DNA from 2 places in the Paenisporosarcina sp. TG-14 genome. Region 1 is predicted to be linked to the other one. Evidence: a T-box and tRNA genes for the amino acid it is inferred to sense, from the RefSeq annotation. Region 1 holds a T-box; the other holds one or more tRNA genes.

The links. A T-box is a leader RNA that pairs with one kind of tRNA and senses whether it is charged. The one in region 1 lies ahead of argS (arginine--tRNA ligase), so its partner is inferred to be a tRNA-Arg.
Region 2: it has a tRNA-Arg gene. The T-box ahead of argS (arginine--tRNA ligase) is inferred to sense a tRNA for this amino acid. The anticodon was not compared.

Annotation. Positions count from the first base shown of each region.
Region 1 is NZ_AMGD01000040.1:45,233-55,156, forward strand. Features, by position in the region: gene C406_RS0112360 (DUF3427 domain-containing protein) at 1-2,781, shown strand, start outside; gene C406_RS19585 (GNAT family N-acetyltransferase) at 2,792-2,986, shown strand; gene C406_RS0112370 (hypothetical protein) at 2,999-3,271, shown strand; gene C406_RS0112375 (hypothetical protein) at 3,479-4,234, shown strand; T-box leader at 4,838-5,044, shown strand; gene argS (arginine--tRNA ligase) at 5,100-6,764, shown strand; gene C406_RS0112385 (RDD family protein) at 6,872-7,309, shown strand; gene C406_RS0112390 (DUF4349 domain-containing protein) at 7,492-8,409, shown strand; gene C406_RS20530 (cytochrome c oxidase subunit 2A) at 8,696-8,830, shown strand; gene C406_RS0112400 (cytochrome c oxidase subunit II) at 8,842-9,309, shown strand; gene C406_RS0112405 (cbb3-type cytochrome c oxidase subunit I) at 9,324-9,924, shown strand, end outside.
Region 2 is NZ_AMGD01000007.1:47,109-57,032, reverse strand. Features, by position in the region: gene C406_RS0103355 (tetratricopeptide repeat protein) at 1-1,415, shown strand, start outside; gene trxB (thioredoxin-disulfide reductase) at 1,709-2,659, shown strand; gene C406_RS0103345 (NUDIX hydrolase) at 3,038-3,514, shown strand; gene rapZ (RNase adapter RapZ) at 3,514-4,398, shown strand; gene C406_RS0103335 (gluconeogenesis factor YvcK family protein) at 4,403-5,395, shown strand; gene whiA (DNA-binding protein WhiA) at 5,423-6,367, shown strand; gene C406_RS0103325 (HPr family phosphocarrier protein) at 6,453-6,710, shown strand; tRNA gene C406_RS0103320 (tRNA-Arg) at 6,760-6,831, opposite strand; gene clpP (ATP-dependent Clp endopeptidase proteolytic subunit ClpP) at 7,002-7,595, shown strand; gene C406_RS0103310 (LemA family protein) at 7,705-8,283, shown strand; gene C406_RS0103305 (TPM domain-containing protein) at 8,283-9,044, shown strand; gene rpoN (RNA polymerase factor sigma-54) at 9,378-9,924, shown strand, end outside.

The DNA of each region.
Region 1 (9,924 bases):
GAAACGGTATTATCAACTTTATTAGATGAACTAGAACATTGTGAAACATTTTTATTTTCAGTTGCTTTTGTGACTGAAAGTGGTCTTGCTACGTTAAAAGCTCATTTTCATGATTTGAAATTAAAAGGTATCAAAGGACGCATATTAACATCTACCTTCTTGCAATTTAACCAGCCAAAAGTTTTTAAAGAGCTTTTGAAAATTGAGAATGTAAAAGTTCGGCTAACAGATATTAAAGGTTTTCATTCAAAAGGTTATATCTTCCAACACTCAACACATTACTCTTTAATTGTAGGGAGTTCGAATCTAACTTCCCATGCCCTAAAAGTAAATTATGAGTGGAATGTAAAACTAACTACTCATGAAAATGGAGAAATTATTCACCATTTTAAGAATCAATTTGAAGATGTCTGGGGGAAATCCCATGAGTTATCACTTGAATGGATAACTGAATACGAAAAAATATATGTTGAAACTGCTGAAAAGAAAAAGATGGAGAAAGTGATAGAGGGTTTTAGTGAGTATCAAACTAATAACATTGAAAAAGCACTTCAGATAATACCAAATAAGATGCAAGTTGAAGCACTACAAAATATTGAGATTCTTCGAAATGAAAAGGATAAGGGATTAATTATTTCGGCAACTGGTACAGGGAAGACTTATTTATCTGCATTTGACGTTAGAAGATATGCTCCGAAAAAGATGCTATTTATTGTGCACAGAGAACAGATTTTACAAAAAGCAAAATCTGATTTCAAAACAATACTTGGTGGCTACGACGACGAATATGGAATTTTGTCGGGTACTATAAGAGAAAATAGTGCTAAATATTTATTTGCAACAATCCAATCGTTATCAAAAGATAATACTTTATCTCAGTTTGATCCAGAAGAATTCGATTACATACTGATTGACGAAGTCCATAAAGCAGGTGCAGCTTCCTATCGCAAAGTAATAAATCACTTTAAGCCGAAATTTTTGATGGGAATGACAGCAACTCCTGAAAGAACAGACTCATTCAATATCTATGAGCTGTTTGATTTTAATATTGCTTACGAAATAAGACTTCAAAAAGCTTTGGAGGAAGACATGCTATGTCCCTTTCATTACTTTGGTGTGACAGATCTAGAAATAGACGGAGTTTTAATTGATGATACTGCGCAATTTTCGAGATTGGTAACTGATGAAAGAGTAGCTCACATTATCGAAAAAATTGAATACTACGGATATTCTGGAAGCAAGGTTCGAGGATTGATGTTCTGTAGTAGAAAAGAAGAGGCAAAAGAACTGTCTAAACGATTAAATGAAAAAGGGTATAGAACCGTAGCTTTAACAGGAGACAATACTCAGGAAGAACGTATCAAAAGAGTAGAGCAACTTGAAGCAGGTGAACTTGATTATATTCTTACAGTAGATATTTTTAATGAAGGAATTGATATTCCTAGTGTTAATCAAGTAGTAATGCTAAGACAAACTCAATCGAGTATTATATTTATTCAACAGCTTGGTCGTGGTTTGCGGAAACATAATTCTAAGGATTTTGTAGCTATTATCGACTTTATCGGGAACTATAAAAATAATTATCTCATTCCAGTAGCTCTATCAGGTGATCAATCGCAAAACAAAGATAATATTCGAAGAAAACTAAATGACACTAGCTATATAAAAGGTGTTTCTACAGTGATTTTCGAAGGGATTGCAAGAGAGCAAATATATAAATCTATTAATAATACTAACCTTACAAATCTTGTTTTACTTAAAGAGGCATTCGAAAATTTGAAAAACAGAATCGGTCGTGTTCCTTATTTGCACGATTTTGTTATTAACAATTCCTTGGATCCTGTCGCAATTATTTCACAACATGATAATTATTTTGCTTTTCTTAAAAGGATTAAACAAGAAGTTCCACAAATTAATAACTATGAAGGTCAAGTCCTTACAATGCTGTCTCAAGAAGTATTAAATGGGAAGCGTAAGCACGAAATATTATTAGTTCAAGCGCTTATTAAAAACGAGAACTTAACAATAGATAATTACGAAAAAATCTTATTACAAAATAAATGTAATAATGATGATGAAACTTTGAAATCTGTTTATCGTGTTTTGGATTTATCATTTTACACTAGCGGGAATACAAAGAAATATGGATCAATTCCATTAATCACTATTGAGAATGACAGTATTATATTTAATAAGGATATTCGAAATAGTTTATTTACCAATAACTTTTTTAAGCAGTTAATGATTGATATTGTTAATAGTGGGTTAGAAAAGAGTCATATTTATGACTGCCAAGAAAAACTTACATTGTTTAAAAAATACTCTAGAAAAGACGCATGTAAACTGTTGAATTGGGATCAAGATGAGTCTTCAACGATGTATGGATATAAAATAAAGCATCAAACATGTCCTATATTTATTACCTATCATAAACATGATGAAGTAGAATCGAGTGTAGCTTACGGTGATGAATTTATTGATCAAAACTTGTTTAAGTGGTACACACGAAGTAATCGTACTCTACATTCACAAGAAGTAAATAAAATTATTAACGCAGAAAAAGACAATATAAAAATTCATTTATTTGTGAAAAAAGATAATGGTGAAGGCAATGATTTTTACTACTTAGGGGAAGTGACGCTGGATCCAAATAGTATAGCTCAGGATACAATGACTGATAAGAATGGAAAAGTCCTGCCAGTTGTAACTATGAATATGCAATTTGAACATCCAGTAGATAATAAGCTTTATCATTATTTGAGATCTGAATCAATAGTTTAATATATTCACTTTGGAAGTGCTCCCCACTTATCAAGGACATGGTATAGGCCAGCAGCTGTTGAAAAAAATGTTGGATTTGCTGAGTGATATGTATATGATAGATTTAATGTGTGATGAAGAGTTGCAAGGGTATTATGAAAAGCTTGGGATGCAACAGGCACATGAAATGAATCTAAGGAATTATAGGAAACAATCTGGATTGTAAGGGGAGAAATATATGGATTTCGATACATTAAAGTGGGTGTTGTTAGGCGTTTGTGTGTTGCTATTTGTGATCAAATTCTACATTAAACGCGAGTCGCTTTTATGGGGAATTATTTTCTACACGACTGCGTTCGCAGCGATTAGCTATTATGTATATTTCAATGAATGGAGACAGGGCTTTAAGATTGCATTTTTATTACTGTTCTCTTTTGCCTATTGGCAGTTTTTATTTAAAGAAATTGCACAGTTTCGCAGGCTACGAAAGTCGCGTCGGAAATTTACTTAATAGTACATAGAAAAAATTAACGCCTACTTTTACGATCATTCGTAAAAAGTAGGCGTTTTTTTCATCTTAAAATCTTTTTAAAAAAATTGTCTCCTCACTGATCAGTTTGTTCTATGTAAGGACTATAAAGGCAAAATACCTGAATATCCAAACATACAAATAAACGCCCACTACTTAACAAATAGAGAGTGGCGATCGGAGCAGACTATGTATTATTTATCAGAGTATCAAACATTTACTAGCGTCAAAGAAATGGATAAGCATGTTCAGCAGCATACCAATGCCCATTATCATAAGTTAATCCAAACGGATCGAGACGTCCTATCATTACTTAGTCGCTACTCTTGTAAATTTCCAGGTGCTGCTCATTTGAAAGTAGAAACGATCATGAAGGCATTATCGAAGTCAGATGCGACGATTCGTCGTGCTATTCGTAAGTTGGCGAAGTTACAAATTATCGAAAAAATATCGTTTATCCGTCGCGTCTCAAAAGGCTATGGTGCGAACATTCTTCGTATTTTACCCTTTGAAGACAAGTCGACTATGATCACTCGCAGTTCTACCGAAAGTGTTACGCCTGTAAGCGTTCAATCTCCTGAAATCGAGAAACAAACCGCTCTTTCTAATAATCTTATACAAGATACATATGATACAGAGGATGCGATTAAGAAGGGATTAATTACCAAATTACCAGAAAGAATCGGACGCATTTTGGGTGCTTTCTTTGACATGAATACGATGTATAAAGTGTATGGGATTATGTTACGAGCGAAAGCGAAAATAGACCGATCTATGACGTTTGAGGAGTATGAAGAAGACTATATTAACGCGATTCTATCCGTGGTCAATGCCTATAAACGAGGGCGAGTTAAGAATATATTTGGTGTGTTATATGCAGCAATTTTAAGTGCCACAAAGCGTTTATATGTGACGGCTTTATTTAACGATGCCATGGATCGATAGTTCCGTTATATGCATTTAGTGAGTAGCCTTAATTTTGAGGGACACTTGCGTACCAAGGAAGCGAGCCACCACCTTTCAGAGATGGCTGAGTGTTGTTTATTCTTTTTTAAGTCGGTGATTTTCTCTCATCGATAAAATTACCATGTGTACAGTAACCAATCATCTTTTCAACTTGAGATTTAAATGTTCTTCCGATTTACCTTTGGGAATACTGAGCTTTAAACAACATAATCAATATTCAAAAAGAAATATTATATCCATGCCTATACGTGAAGCCTGTAGTCAATTATCTATGCAATTTATATTTGTTGGATATATGACATCAAAGCATTGAAGAAACAGCAACAGGAGCAATCTTTCCAACGACGAGTAACAACAGTTGCCGAAGCTGTTTTGCACCATATTACTATATATCCTGTTCGTTTTAGTGATTGTAGTGGAAGACGGCGACTCCAGCGGAATTAGCATGAGCCGAAGACCCCACAGGAGAGCTTGCTCGACGAGGAGACTGAGGCCATGCCCGCGGAAAGCGTCCGTCTGAAACGGAAATCAACCTTTACTATAATAACTTGACTTCCTCTTTTCATTTTGATAAATTCAAATACAATATCCAAGACGAAGAGAGTACCAAATACTGAACATCAAGCGAGCTGGGGATGGTGTGAGCCTGGTTGTGAAGATTTGTGAAGCGCACTTCGGAGATGCTTTTTCGAATAATGTAGAAAAAGCCGGTGACTCACCGTTATGAGAAAGTGGCCCTATATGGGGTAATTTGAGTGGTACCGCGGAAGTTAAGCTTTCGTCTCATGTGTTTGATGAGACGAGGGCTTTTTTTATATATTTTTATCATATCGGAGGAGTTCATATGAAACAGAAAGTTGTAGACATTCTTCAAAAACACACAACGGAGTTAATTGAAAAACAGATGATTGACGTACCTGCTTATGCACGTCTAGGAGATTTTACACTGCCCTGTTTTCAGTTTGCGAAAAAAATGAAAAAGTCTCCTACGTTGATTGCTGAAGAAATAGCAGGCAACATTCAGGATGCGACCATTGAAAAAGTCGAAGCGCTTAATGGGTATGTAAATATTTTTATGAAGAGAACGGGATTTACGCAGTCGATTATGAATACAATTTTATATGAAGTAAACCACTATGGTTCTTCAAACGTCGGCGGAGGCGGCGTAGTAACCATTGATATGTCTTCCCCGAATATTGCGAAGCCTTTTTCAATGGGGCATTTGCGATCGACAGTCATTGGGAATTGCATTGCGTTATTGCTTGAAAAGAGTGGGTATCAACCAGTGAAGATTAACTATATTGGGGACTGGGGAACTCAGTTTGGGAAGTTACTGGTGGCTTATCGATTATGGGGCAATGAACAACAAGTGCAGAAAGCGCCAATCCAAACGTTATTGGCACTTTACATTCGTTTTCACAAGGAAGCAGAACTTGATGATTCTTTAAATGACCAAGGGAGAGCTGCTTTTAAATCTTTGGAGGATGGTGATCTGGAGGCCTTAGCACTATGGAAATGGTTTCGAACAGAATCCTTAAAAGAATTTCAAAAAATTTATGATGTGTTAGGAGTGACCTTTGATTCGTATAAAGGTGAAGCCTATTACAATGATAAAATGGATCCAATTGTTGAAGAGTTACAACAAAAGAACTTGTTAGTCGAATCCGATGGTGCACTTGTTGTAAATGTAGGAGAGCATATGCCCCCTTGTATCATCAAAAAGTCTGATGGTGCGACATTGTATGCAACGAGAGATATTACGGCTGCAATAGATCGACATAACACTCACGAGTTCGTGAAATCACTGTACGTAGTGGGAAATGAACAGAGCTTGCATTTTGTACAGCTGAAGTCGGTACTACACCAAATGGGCTATAAGTGGGCGGATACGCTTCAACATATTCCATTTGGGTTAATTTTGAAGGATGGAAAAAAATTATCGACGCGTAAAGGGAAAATTATTTTATTAGAAGAAGTGTTAAAAGAAGCCATTCAATTAGCTGAGGACACTATTGACGAAAAGAATCCTTCCCTGTTGAATAAAAAAGAAGTAGCAAAAGCAATCGGAGTAGGTGCCATTATTTTCAGTGATTTAAAACAGCATCGAAAACATGACATCGAATTCGATTTGAAGAAAATGCTACAAACAGAAGGTGAAACTGGCCCTTATGTGCAATACACATATGCTAGAGCATGCTCGATTTTGAGAAAAGCGGGAGTGGTGGGTGAGTTTAGCGTTGAAGAAGTCAATAATCATGAGTGGGAAGTAATCAAATACCTAGAACAATTCCCAGCTGTCGTCAACCGAGCTACAACTGAGCTAGATCCTTCTTTAATGGCAAAATATGCGGTGGAATTAGCACAGGCATTCAATTCATTTTACGGAAACGTTCAAATTGTCACTAACTCTAGTTTGATGGAGTACCGAGTTTCTTTAGTACAGAGTGTGGTTATTGTGTTAGAACAAGCATTAAGACTTCTAGGCATGAAAGCTCCAAAGGAAATGTGACTGTCTAAAATTATCGTGCGATTTAATAAAAAAATAGAATTACTAGTTCTTTATCAAGATTGATTTGGTAATATAGTTAATATGTACAATATGAAAAGAGGAACATCATGACAAATCCAGCAGGTTTTTGGGTACGATTTTTAGCGGCTATATTGGATGGTTTGATTATTAGTTTACCGTTAGGCATTATCTTTTACTTCTTAACGGGCAATTGGGAAGATGAAAATTTTTCATCTCTTCTAATCACGCTATATTCTATTATAGTACCTATTTTTTGGTACGGTTATACAGTGGGTAAACGAATTATGAATATTCGAATTGTTAAAGTCGATGGCAGTAAATTAGGTATTGGAGCTATGTTAATGCGTGTTGTTGTAGCAGCGTTGATTTATATCGTTACTCTTGGAATCGGAGCGATTGTCACCGCGTTTATGGTCGGTCTAAGACAGGATAAACGAGGTTTACATGATCTCATTGCAGGAACATACGTTACATATAACCCTCCAGGTGATGAGCAAGACTTTGTTGTAAATGAATATCGATAAATAGATTTAGTAAATCCCCATGTGAAAGCTGCATGGGGGTTTTATCATATCAAGTTAAAAGAAGAACTCTAACTAAGAAATATTACCTAATTATCTATTTCAAAAATATAATGTAACGAACTGTAACATTTTTCCTCCTCCATTCGTCATAAATAGGTATAGAGACAGGGGGACATTCGATGATGAAAAAGATCATTTTTGTTTTACTACTTTCAAGTTTATTTATACTCCTGGCAGCATGTAGTGCAGGTGATTCCGAGTCTTCTTATGACACTACAGAAGACAAAGCTGTTGCACCGAGTTCGAATGAAGCGACAGGAGACTCTGATGAATCAGCAGAAGAAGAAGAAAGTGAAGTAGTGAGTGAAGAGCGAGATGAAGTGGAACAGAAATCTCCGGGAGCAACAACGGAGAGAATGATTATTCACAAAGCGAGCATGAGTGTAAACGTAAAAGAGTTAAAAAAAGCACAGAGTAATATTGAAAAAAAGGTCGCGCAATATGAAGGTTATATTGTTGAATCAAGTGTCTATAAAGAAAATGATGATACCAGCAGTGGGAAGATGATTGTTCGGATTCCTGAGAAACATTTTCAAGCATTCCTGTTAGATGCTGAAGGGGAAGCGGCTGATGTAGTAGAACGCAATGTGACTGGTCAGGATGTCACGGAACAATTTGTGGATTTGCAATCACGCGTGAAATCCAAACGAGCAGTAGAGGAACGCTTGCTTGAGTTTATGAGCAATGCACAAAAAACGGAGGATCTGTTGAAAATCTCAGCAGATTTAGCAAAAGTTCAAGAAGAAATTGAAGTCATGGTAGGCAATATGAAATTTCTTGAAAACCAAACGTCTTTCTCGACGATTGAACTAACGATGTATGAAAATCGTGTGGTTGTTCCAGCGATAGATAGCAAAGAGTTGAATACATGGGAAAAAACAAAAAAACAACTGGCTACAAGCACAAACTCGATATTAGCAGCTGGCTCCGCATTAATCGTATTTTTCATTGGGAATTTACCAGTACTATTGATTTTGGCGGTTATTGGAGCTATTGTATTTATGTTTATTAAAAGAAGGTTTCGCCCTGATCAGAAATAATAAGTGAATGTAAAAGCAGCTCTCTTGAAGAGCTGCTTTTTTGTATTTCCTATGAATTTCATCTCATGTAAGTTGGACGATAGAAATAAAAGCCCACATATGCTGAAGATGTTGAAGAAGCTTGTTCTAATACAACAGCGACATAAGTATGGTTACTAAGGGGTTAAGCTACGGTAATTAAAAAGGAAAAAATATACAACTATAATTTGTTGGCTTGATAAACCTAAAATTCTTTCCTTTATATAATAATTTGAAACTTTGAAAGAAAAATATAAGGAGGATGTTTTTGATGAAATCTAAAAAGCTAGATAAAGAGAATGAAACATCATTAATAGGAACATGGATTTCCGTAGGGGTGGTTGGAGCAGTCATTCTTATTGTGTATATTATCGTATTTGGTCTATATATGGCTAGAGTATAGGGGGGAAAGATATGAACATGCATCGTGATGAAAAAATATGGCTTATCTTAAGTTTCGGTATGATTATGACATTTTTTCTTGTAACGGGTTATCAAACATTTGCCTTGGATATGGGACCACCAAGTCACAAAGAAACAATAGATCCACAAAAAGTGAATGAAACTGCACCGTTTGATAATCCAGGTATTACAAAAATTGGAGAAAAAGAATATGAAGTTGTCATGATTTTAGAAATATTTAGCTTTACTCCAAATAATATTGAAGTACCAGTTGGATCAACTGTACATTTTACGATGACTTCAAAAGATATTACACACGGATTCCAAGTGGCAGGGACAAATTTAAATGCCATGGTTATGCCAGGCTATATTCAAAAGGTCAAACAGAAATTTGATAAACCAGGTGAATATTTAGTTCTATGTAATGAATATTGTGGTGCTGGTCACCAGTTAATGAGTACAACAATTACTGTTAAATAAGGGGGGAAGCTCAAGTGGAAACAGTAACACCACAAACATTTAAAGAAAGAGCGAATAAAGCGTTTGGTATAAGTATAGAAGATGCTAGATTATCGAAAACCTATTTATTTGTGGCATTTATAGCATTACTTCTTGGTGGAATTCTGGGGTTGTTGCAAGGATTAAGTCGTGCAGGAATTTTAGAATTACCATCATGGTTTAATTATTATCAAGTATTAACCGCACATGGTGTGCTGTTAGTTCTAGTGTTAACGGCCTTCTTTACCATTGGTTATTTTTACGCGGCACTTTCATATACATTAGGTGGACTTCTTCCAATCGTAAGAAAGATGGCATGGATTGGATTTGGATTAAAAATAGTAGGATTCGTATTTGCAGTTGTACCAATCCTAATGAATGAAGCATCTGTTATGTATACATTTTATCCACCAATGGCAGCGTCACCCTATTTTTATATTGGTTTAGTATTAATCATAGTGGGCATTTGGATGTGTGCATTTGGCGCATTTATAAATGTCGCTAATTGGAGAAAGAAAAATCCAGGACAGCATGTACCGATACTATCTTTCTTTGCTACTGGTGTATTTGTTCTATTATTTTTCGGTAGTATCCCTG
Region 2 (9,924 bases), on a different contig from region 1:
AGGCCCATAAATATTTAAAACGTGCATCGGAGCTCAGTCCAGATGATCCGCATATTCTAATGCAATACGCTATTGTGGAAATGGAGAATGAAAGTTACGACCATGCACTTGATTTATTGCAAAATGCACATAGTATTGACCCTACTGAAACAGAAATCATTTTTTTCTTAGCAGAAGTCAATGCTCATATAGGCTTTCTTTCAGATGCCCGCAAGTTTGCAAAAAAGTATGTTGAATTGGATATGACTGGCGTCTATGCTGAAGAAGCGTTGGAAATCATTGATTTTTCAGAACAAGGAGATTGGTCTTTGTTTGAAGAAGATAATTTTGGAAGTGAAATCTTAACTATTCAAGAAAAAGCCAGACGTATGATGGAAAAAGGTAACTTTGATCAAGCTATTGAAGTCTTGGAAAAGTTAATTGAAGAAAACCCGGAATTTTGGGCGGCTTATAATAACTTAGCATTAGCTTATTTTTATGTAGGTAAAGTCGATCAAGCGAAAACTTTACTACATAAAGTATTAGAAGATAACACAGGTAATTTACATGCATTGTGTAACTTAGCGGTTGTCCACTATTACGATAAAAATGAGCAGGAGCTCAGTCATTTGTTAAATTTGCTGAGCAAAATCCAACCGTATATGTTGGAACATCGATACAAACTTGGTGCAACTTTTGCTTTAGTGGGTCGCTATGACGATGCATATAAATGGTTACGTTCACTTCAAAAACGAGGGTATGAAGGTGATCCAGGATTTTATTTTTGGTTATCACATTCAGCTTATTTTTCGGGTCATGAAAATGAAGCGCGTCATTATTGGAAGCAATTGATTCACATTGATCCCGAAAAAGAAGGACTTGAACCTTGGGCTGGTCAACAAGAAGGGGATTCTTTAAAAGGGATGGAGCATAATCGTGATTTTATAGTAGAAAAACTCGAAAATGCGTATCGTAGTGAGCGTATGTTTGGTTTGTTTTTACTTGGTAAAACTGCTCATCATCAAGAAATAATGGCTCATCCAGAATGGGTAAATCTTGAAACTTATTCTATTATGGAAAAATGGTTATTAGGTCATGCTTTAGGAAATGGATTCAAAACGAATCAACCGACTGAACGTTCTTTTAAACGTGCACTTGAAGCGACGGAGATTTTGTATATGGATAATCATCCTGTGACAATTGACGGGTCGTTTTTGTTTCAAATGTGGTTTGTTTTGATTGAACGTGCAATTGATAAAGGCTATGAATTTAAAAATCCAAAAGCTTTAGCGGCGGCAGCTGATTATATGTTCCAGTCATCGCGAACTCAAGGAATTACGAAAAAGGCGTTTGCTGAACATTATGGAATTACAACGCCAACTTTGACCAAATATATAAATGAACTTACTCAATACTTACCACTATTTGATAATTAATGTCCGCACATTCATGACTTCAGTCATGCTGTGAGGGCATTTTTTTCTTTTATGAACAATCAAACTTAAAGTAGGGTGTTTGTAAATTTACCTTCCTTCAGTATTTAGTAAATGCCGAGACTTTATTATTAGGAATCTCATGATAACTAAAATCATCTTAGAGTTTTCATGACTGAAAGAATTTTATAAATGAGACTTTAGTCATGTAAACTTAAAACATAAGCAAAAAAGTTGAATCACTACTATAAATCTTATAAGATTTGTGAGCGGACTATGGTTTAGGAGGTTTATTAATGAGTGAAGAAAAAATTTATGATGTTGTGATTATTGGCGCAGGACCTGCTGGTATGACAGCGGCTGTATATACATCACGTGGAAACTTATCGACTTTAATGATTGAGCGAGGAATTCCAGGTGGCCAAATGGCAAATACTGAAGAGGTTGAGAATTATCCTGGTTTTGAACATATTTTAGGGCCAGAACTTTCTACCAAAATGTTTGACCATGCGAAGAAATTTGGCGCAGAGTATGCTTATGGAGATGTAAAAGAGATTATTGATGGCGAAGCTTTTAAAACAATAAAAGCTGGAGGAAAAGAATATAAAGCGCGTGCCGTTATATTAACACCAGGTGCTGAATATAAAAAAATGGGTATTCCAGGCGAAACAGAACTCGGGGGACGCGGAGTAAGCTATTGTGCAGTCTGTGATGGGGCTTTCTTTAGAAATAAAGAATTAGTCGTTGTTGGCGGAGGAGACTCTGCTGTTGAAGAGGGTGTGTATTTAACTCGTTTTGCAAGCAAAGTGACAATTGTTCACCGTCGTGAAGAGTTACGTGCCCAAAAAATTCTACAAGACCGTGCATTTGCAAATGAAAAAATTGATTTCATTTGGAATCATACCGTAAAAGAAATTAACGATGAAAAAGGAAAAGTGGGAAGCGTCACATTGGCTTCAACTGTTGATGATTCTGAACATGAATTTAAAGCGGACGGAGTATTTATATATATTGGTATGCTTCCACTAACAAAACCCTTTTCAAACTTAGGTATCTTAAATGAAAATGGCTATATCTTAACTAACGATCAAATGGAAACAAGCATTCCAGGTATTTTTGCTGCAGGAGATGTGCGAGAAAAAACATTAAGACAAATTGTCACAGCAACGGGTGATGGCAGTATTGCTGCTCAAGCTGCGCAGCATTACATTGAAGAGTTACATGAAAAAATAAATGTGAAATCTTAATTTTTAATCATTCTTTAATCCAGCTGTAATACTATCGCAACAATTAAAGTGTATATTAAAGATAGTAAATTGACCCCCCTTTTTATAGCAACATTTTGTCAGGCTGCTTCTCGATTGAAATCGACGGAGTAGCCTCTTTTTTGTGTATCTAGTTCGCGTGTCGCTCAACTCCCAAACATCCAAGTCAGATTAGATTTGGTTACCCATTATAGGTGGGTCCTCCATGGAGGAGAATAAAGCTAGCATTTAAGGGTTCGACCCAAAAGTGCTGAACTAAAGCGTCGCTCTTCGCTTTTATTTTTGCATACTTTTTGATATGCACTCCATCAAAGTTGTATAATAGAATTAGTGAGTTTACTTGGATGTGGAGTGTCGAATGTGCAACGTATAGCAAATTTAATTGTTTTAAAAGATAATCAAGTACTTTTATTAAAGAAACCACGCAGAAATTGGTATGTCGCACCTGGTGGGAAAATGGAAGCCGGAGAGTCTATCTACAATTCAGCAATAAGAGAGTTTAAAGAAGAAACAAATACAACACCAGTAAATCCCCATTTAAAAGGTGTGTACACTATGGTTACACGTGATGAGCAACAAGTCGAAAGTGAATGGATGTTATTTACATTTGTTTCATATGATTTAGAAGGAATTCCTTTTGAAATCACTAAAGAGGGTATCCTGGAATGGCATCCTGTGGAAGACTTAGCTCATTTACCAATGGCTGAAGGAGATCGTACAAATTTACAATTTGCTGTTTCTGGCAAAGGAGTTCAGTATGGAACATTTGTGTATACAACAGATTTTGAATTAATCAAAGAAGATATTCAAGTGTCATATGAAGGAGAGGAACATTGATGGAATTACAATCAACTCAAGATTCAGAATTTGTCATTATTACCGGCATGTCTGGCGCTGGGAAAACAGTAGCCATTCAAAGTTTCGAAGATCTCGGATTTTTCTGTATCGATAACTTACCACCTGCACTGTTATTGACTTTTTTAAAGTTAATGAAAGAATCAGGTAAAGACATGAACCGTATTGCCACTGTTATGGATATGCGCGGCGGAGATTTTTTTGATTCTTTAATTGGTGCTCTAGATGAAATGGCGAAAGGGAGTGTGGTGACTCCGAAGATTTTGTTTTTAGAAGCAGACGATGAAACACTTGTCAGACGCTACAAAGAAACACGTCGCTCACATCCACTTGCACCTGCAGGTTTGCCACTAGAAGGCATTGCAAAAGAACGTTTATTGCTTTCGGAGTTGAAAGGAAGATCAAATTTCATTTACAACACTTCTACTTTAAAACCGAAAGAGCTTCGTGAAAAAATTCAAGGAGAGTTTTCATCAAAAGGAAACTATACATTTACCTTAAATATTATGTCATTTGGGTACAAACATGGTATGCCTATAGATGCTGATTTAGTTTTTGATGTGCGATTCTTACCAAACCCTTACTATATAGAAGATTTACGACCGAAATCAGGCTTAGATTCTGATGTATCAGGTTATGTATTAAATAAACCTGAAACTCAAGTATTAATTGAAAAATTAACAGATTTACTTACTTATATGATTCCTCAATATAAACGAGAAGGTAAACGCCAACTGGTTATCGCATTTGGTTGTACAGGTGGACAACATCGCTCAGTAACCCTTACGGAATACTTTGCAGAGTTGTATCAAAAAGATTATCAAACTGTAATTACGCATCGCGATATTACACATAGGAAGGATTGATGGAATGGCACGTCCCAAACGCCGTAAAAGAATAGTCATAATCGGTGGGGGAACGGGTTTATCCACGTTACTTCGGGGATTAAAGAAGTTTCCTTTAGACATTACTGCAATTGTAACAGTTGCAGATGACGGAGGAAGCTCAGGTAGACTTCGAGACGATTACGATATTCCTCCTCCAGGAGATATTCGAAAAGTAATGGCTGCATTATCAGATGTGGAACCTCTAGTAGAAGAAATGTTCCAGTATCGTTTCAGTCAATCTGAAGACTTAGGTGGACATTCCCTTGGTAATCTAATGTTGACGGCGTTAACAGATATTACAGGTGACTTTTCACATGCAATTCGTGAAATGAGTCGTGTATTAAATGTTCATGGGACGATATTACCAGCTGCAAATCAGACAATTACACTTCATGCTGAACTCGAAGATGGAACAATTGTAACGGGGGAATCAAAAATCCCTACTTACAACCAACGAATTCTTCGTGTATTTTTAACGCCAACAGATGTGGAACCGCTTGCAGATACTATTAAAGCCATTCGGAAAGCTGATTTACTCGTAATTGGTCCAGGAAGTTTATATACTAGTATTTTACCTAATTTATTAGTACAGGGTATTAAAAAAGCTATTCTTCAATCAAAAGCTCCCAACATATACATTTGTAATTTAATGACACAAGCTGGAGAAACTCTTGATTACACGGCGGCAGATCATGTTCGCGCGCTTACCTTACATATGGGAGAACCTTTTATACAAACGATTTTGCTAAATACAGATCAAGTGCCGTTGTCCATACAAAAAGTATACGAACAAGAATTAGCCAAGCCGGTTAGTTATGATGAATCCCTATTAAATGAATTAGGAATAACAGTGGTCAAAAAAGATATAGCGACCATTCAGGATGGAGCCATAAGACATGAAGCAACCAAAGTTGCTGAATGGCTAGTCCAATACGCGGAAGATAGAGAAAATGCCATTAAGCAATCACTTTTCTAACTCTTTCGCTCGAAAGGGGGAACACTTATGTCGTTTGCATCTGAAACTAAAAAAGAACTGACGCAAGCTGACATAATACCTTGTTGTGCGAAAGCAGAGTTATCTGCACTAATTCGCATGAATGGTGCGCTTTCATTTGCTAATCGTAGTTTAAGTTTAGACGTTCAAACTGAAAATGCTGCAATTGCAAGGCGCTTATATACCTTAATGAAAGAGTTGTATCCCTACCGTGTAGAATTATTGGTACGTAAAAAGATGCGATTAAAGAAGAATAATGTGTATATATGTCGAGTGCGCGATGGCTCAAAAGCATTACTAGAAGATTTAAAAATTATCTCAGAAGATTTTCAGATTAATCACACGATTTCTGCTGAACTGGTTAAAAAGAATTGTTGTAAGCGTGCCTATTTGCGAGGTGCATTTTTAGCTGGTGGATCAGTCAATAATCCTGAAACATCTGCTTATCATTTAGAAGTATATTCAGTATATAAAGACCATAGTGAAGCACTCGTAGACTTAATGAATGGTTTCAAACTAAATGCTAAAACAATCGAACGTAAAAAAGGATTTGTAACATATTTGAAAGAAGCGGAGAAAATCTCGGATTTCTTTAGTATTACTGGGGCACATCACGCGCTGTTGAAATTTGAAGACGTACGAATTATCCGTGATTTGAGAAATAGTGTGAATCGACTTGTAAACTGTGAAACTGCAAATTTAAACAAAACCATTGGAGCAGCAATTCGCCAAGTGGAAAATATACGGTATATAGATAACGCAATTGGTATAGATCAACTACCAGAGAAACTAAGGGAAATTGCTCGTTTGCGTGTCGAATATCAAGATGTGACATTAAAGGAGCTTGGAGAGATGGTTTCTACAGGAACCATTAGTAAATCAGGTATTAATCATCGGTTGCGTAAACTTGATGAAATAGCTGATGGACTTCGCGGTGGTGCGGCTTTTTCTTAATGCAATCGATAGTTGTGGATATAGTCTGAATAGTCTAACATATACACCATACATGAACAAAAAGAGTTTAGGGAGGCATGAACGAATGGCGGAAAAACAAGTACAAGTAGCATTGAAATCTGGATTGCAGGCACGACAGGCTGCTCTTTTTGTGCAAGAAGCAAATCGTTTTCAAGCAGATGTGTATTTACAAAAAGGTGAGAAAAAAGTGAATGCAAAAAGTATTATGGGTATTATGAGCTTAGCAATTAGTAAAGGAACTTCAGTAACAATCAGTGCTGAAGGATCTGATGAGCAACTAGCGGTAGCTGGATTAACTGCAATGATTCAAAAAGAAGAATAGAAAAAAACCTTCGATTAAAATCGTAGGTTTTTTTCTCTAACTTAAATGACGCCCTCGGCGAGAATCGAACTCACATTTTAAGCTTCGGAGGCTCATGTGCTATCCGTTGCACCACGAGGGCAGGCGACTCTACTATTATACAAAGTTAAGAAACAAAATTCAACTGTCCTTTTCTGTGCATAATAATTGACCTTTCTTGACCAACTTGTATATGATAAGGTAACAACTGAGAACAGCTTAAGAGACTCAGTATGTAAGAAAATTAATTTATGTTTAAAGGAGGCAATTTCGATGAACTTAATTCCTACAGTAATTGAACAAACAAGCCGTGGAGAACGTGCTTATGACATTTACTCACGTTTACTTAAAGACCGAGTAATTATGCTAGGAAGTGGTATTGATGACAATGTTGCAAACTCTATTGTTGCCCAATTACTTTTCCTAGAAGCAGATGATCCAGAAAAAGACATTTCAATTTACATTAACAGCCCAGGTGGTAGTATCACAGCGGGTATGGCGATTTTTGACACAATGCAATTTATTAGACCAGATGTACAAACAATCTGTATCGGAATGGCTGCATCAATGGGTGCTTTCTTACTAGCAGCTGGAACCAAAGGCAAACGTTATTCGTTACCAAATGCTGAAGTCATGATTCACCAACCACTAGGTGGAGCTCAAGGGCAAGCAACGGAAATTGACATTGCTGCAAAACGTATTTTATTTTTACGTGACAAGTTAAACGGAATTTTGGCTGAGCGTACAGGTCAAACGATTGAAGTAATTGCAAAAGACACAGAACGTGATAACTTTATGACAGCTGAACGTGCGAAAGAATATGGCTTAGTTGATCATATAATTTCTCGTAGTGAATTAAAAAAATAATATAATTAAGCTACAGTGACTTTTAAAGTCATTGTAGCTTTTTTTAATTAAGTTTTAATTTCTCATAATAAGGTAGATACTTTACTAAACTAACCAAGAGGTGAAAAATATGAAAAAGACTTTAGGTCCAATTATGATTGTAGTACTTTTGATTGTCGTATTAGCTCTTATGTTAATTCCTAGTTATAACGGATTTGTAAATGGTGAAGAAAATGTGGATCAAGCATACGCTCAAGTAGAAAATCAATTACAAAGGCGACTTGATTTGATTCCAAATTTAGTAGAAAGCGTAAAAGGATTTGCGGATCAAGAAAAAGAAGTGATTGATAGTGTAACTGAAGCTCGTGCTCGTTTAGCTGGAGCTGGTTCTCCTGAAGATCAAGCAACAGCGAATGATGAATTATCAGGTGCATTAAGCAGATTATTAGTGGTTGTAGAAAATTATCCCGATCTTAAGTCTGATGTTAATTTCCGACAATTAATGGATGAACTAGCAGGGACAGAAAATCGTTTATCAGTAGCACGCCAAGATTATAATAATGTAGTAGCTGATTTTAACCGCAAAGTAAAACGTTTCCCAGGAATCATGCTAGCTGGAATTTTTGGATTTGATGAAAAAGAATACTTTAAAGCAGATGCAGCGGCACAAGATGCACCAAAAATTGATTTCGGAGGAGCTGACGATTGATGAAAAAAGCTGCGCTCTTCGTAGGGACGGCGCTATTTTTTCTGTTGACGTATGCGCCAATGATTCAGGCTGCAACAATCCCAAAAGCCGTTGGTGACATTTATACACAAGACTTTGCCGGACTGCTAAATGCTGAACAAAAAGCAGAGCTTAATAAAATAGCAGCTCGCTTAGATGATGCAACTAGTGCCCAAATCGCTGTATTAACAGTCAATTCACTAGATGGTGCAGACATTCAAAGTTTTGCGAACCAAGCATTTCGTGAATATCAATTAGGTGATGCAGAGAAAAATAACGGTGTCTTGCTAGTCATTGACATGGATACAAGGGAATTGTGGGTGGAAGTCGGCTATGGTCTAGAAGGGGCTTTACCAGATGGAAAAGTAGGACGAATTTTAGATGAGTATACAGTCCCTTACATGAAGAATAATCAAGAAGATCAAGCGATTCTAAATACAATGAAAGTCTTTTACCAAGAAATAGCAATCGAATTTGGTTGGGATGGAGAAGCGGTCGAAACTGCTAAGGCTGATGAAGGCGGTAGTTCTCTATCGTTTATCATTGTCATCATAATTGTACTAGTGCTATACACGATTTTTAAAAATCGTGGAGGCGGTGGCATGGGAACTGGATCTCGTGGAAGACGTGGAGGATTTCCGATGATGGGACCAGGTTCATTTGGAGGAGGAATCGGCGGTGGTGGTTTCCGTGGTGGGGGCGGCGGATCTTCTGGCGGTGGAGGGGCAGGACGAAAATTTTAGGTGTATTGGAGCGAGTGGCTACCTAGCCACTCGCTTTTTAAAAATATAAGAAAAGTATATATATGGAGACTAACATGCTAAAAATTTCTTTGATGTGAACTCTCGTTAATTCGATTAATGTGAAGTCAAAATTTCCATTTTTAGAAACGAAAGTTTCCTCTCAGTAGAAGTGAATTTTGTTCAATGCTCTATTTTTATTTAGAAATCTTTGGATTGCACAAAAAATTGTCCTATCTTTATGGTCATTAATTGCGCTATTAAGTTAATAATAGTGTCGTTCACTCTTTTCTTTATAACAGTCTCTCGTATAATAAAATAAAGGAGTGGTTTAGTATGGAACAACGCCTAAGTCAAAGACAATTTCAAACACAAAAATTAGCAATGACACAATCGTTGCGACAATCACTCGAAATCCTGAATTTTTCTACTTATGAGTTGGATAGTTTTCTAAGAGATAAACAACAAGAGAACCCTTGGTTAAAAATACGTTCAAAAGGTCCTACACTGATATCTCCAGAAATGGTTCTGCAAATACCTGACCAAACTTCTTATAAAGACATACTATATTCACAATTAATCGACTTTCAACTAACTGACGAACTCACTCAATTAGTTAAGTGGCTCTTGGACGATTTAAATGAAGATGGCTTTTTAATTGATAGCCTAGCAGAGTATGGGAAATGGACAAACAAGCCGGAATCTTTAATTAAAGAAGCTATCGATATCATTCAACAGTTTGAGCCGATTGGGATAGGGGCATTTTCAAAGCAACACGCTCTTATTTTGCAAGCAACATATCATGAAATGTCTAAGCAAACAATTGATATTGTAAAAAATCATTTTGATTTACTAATTAATAGAAAGTGGAAAGAGCTTGCGA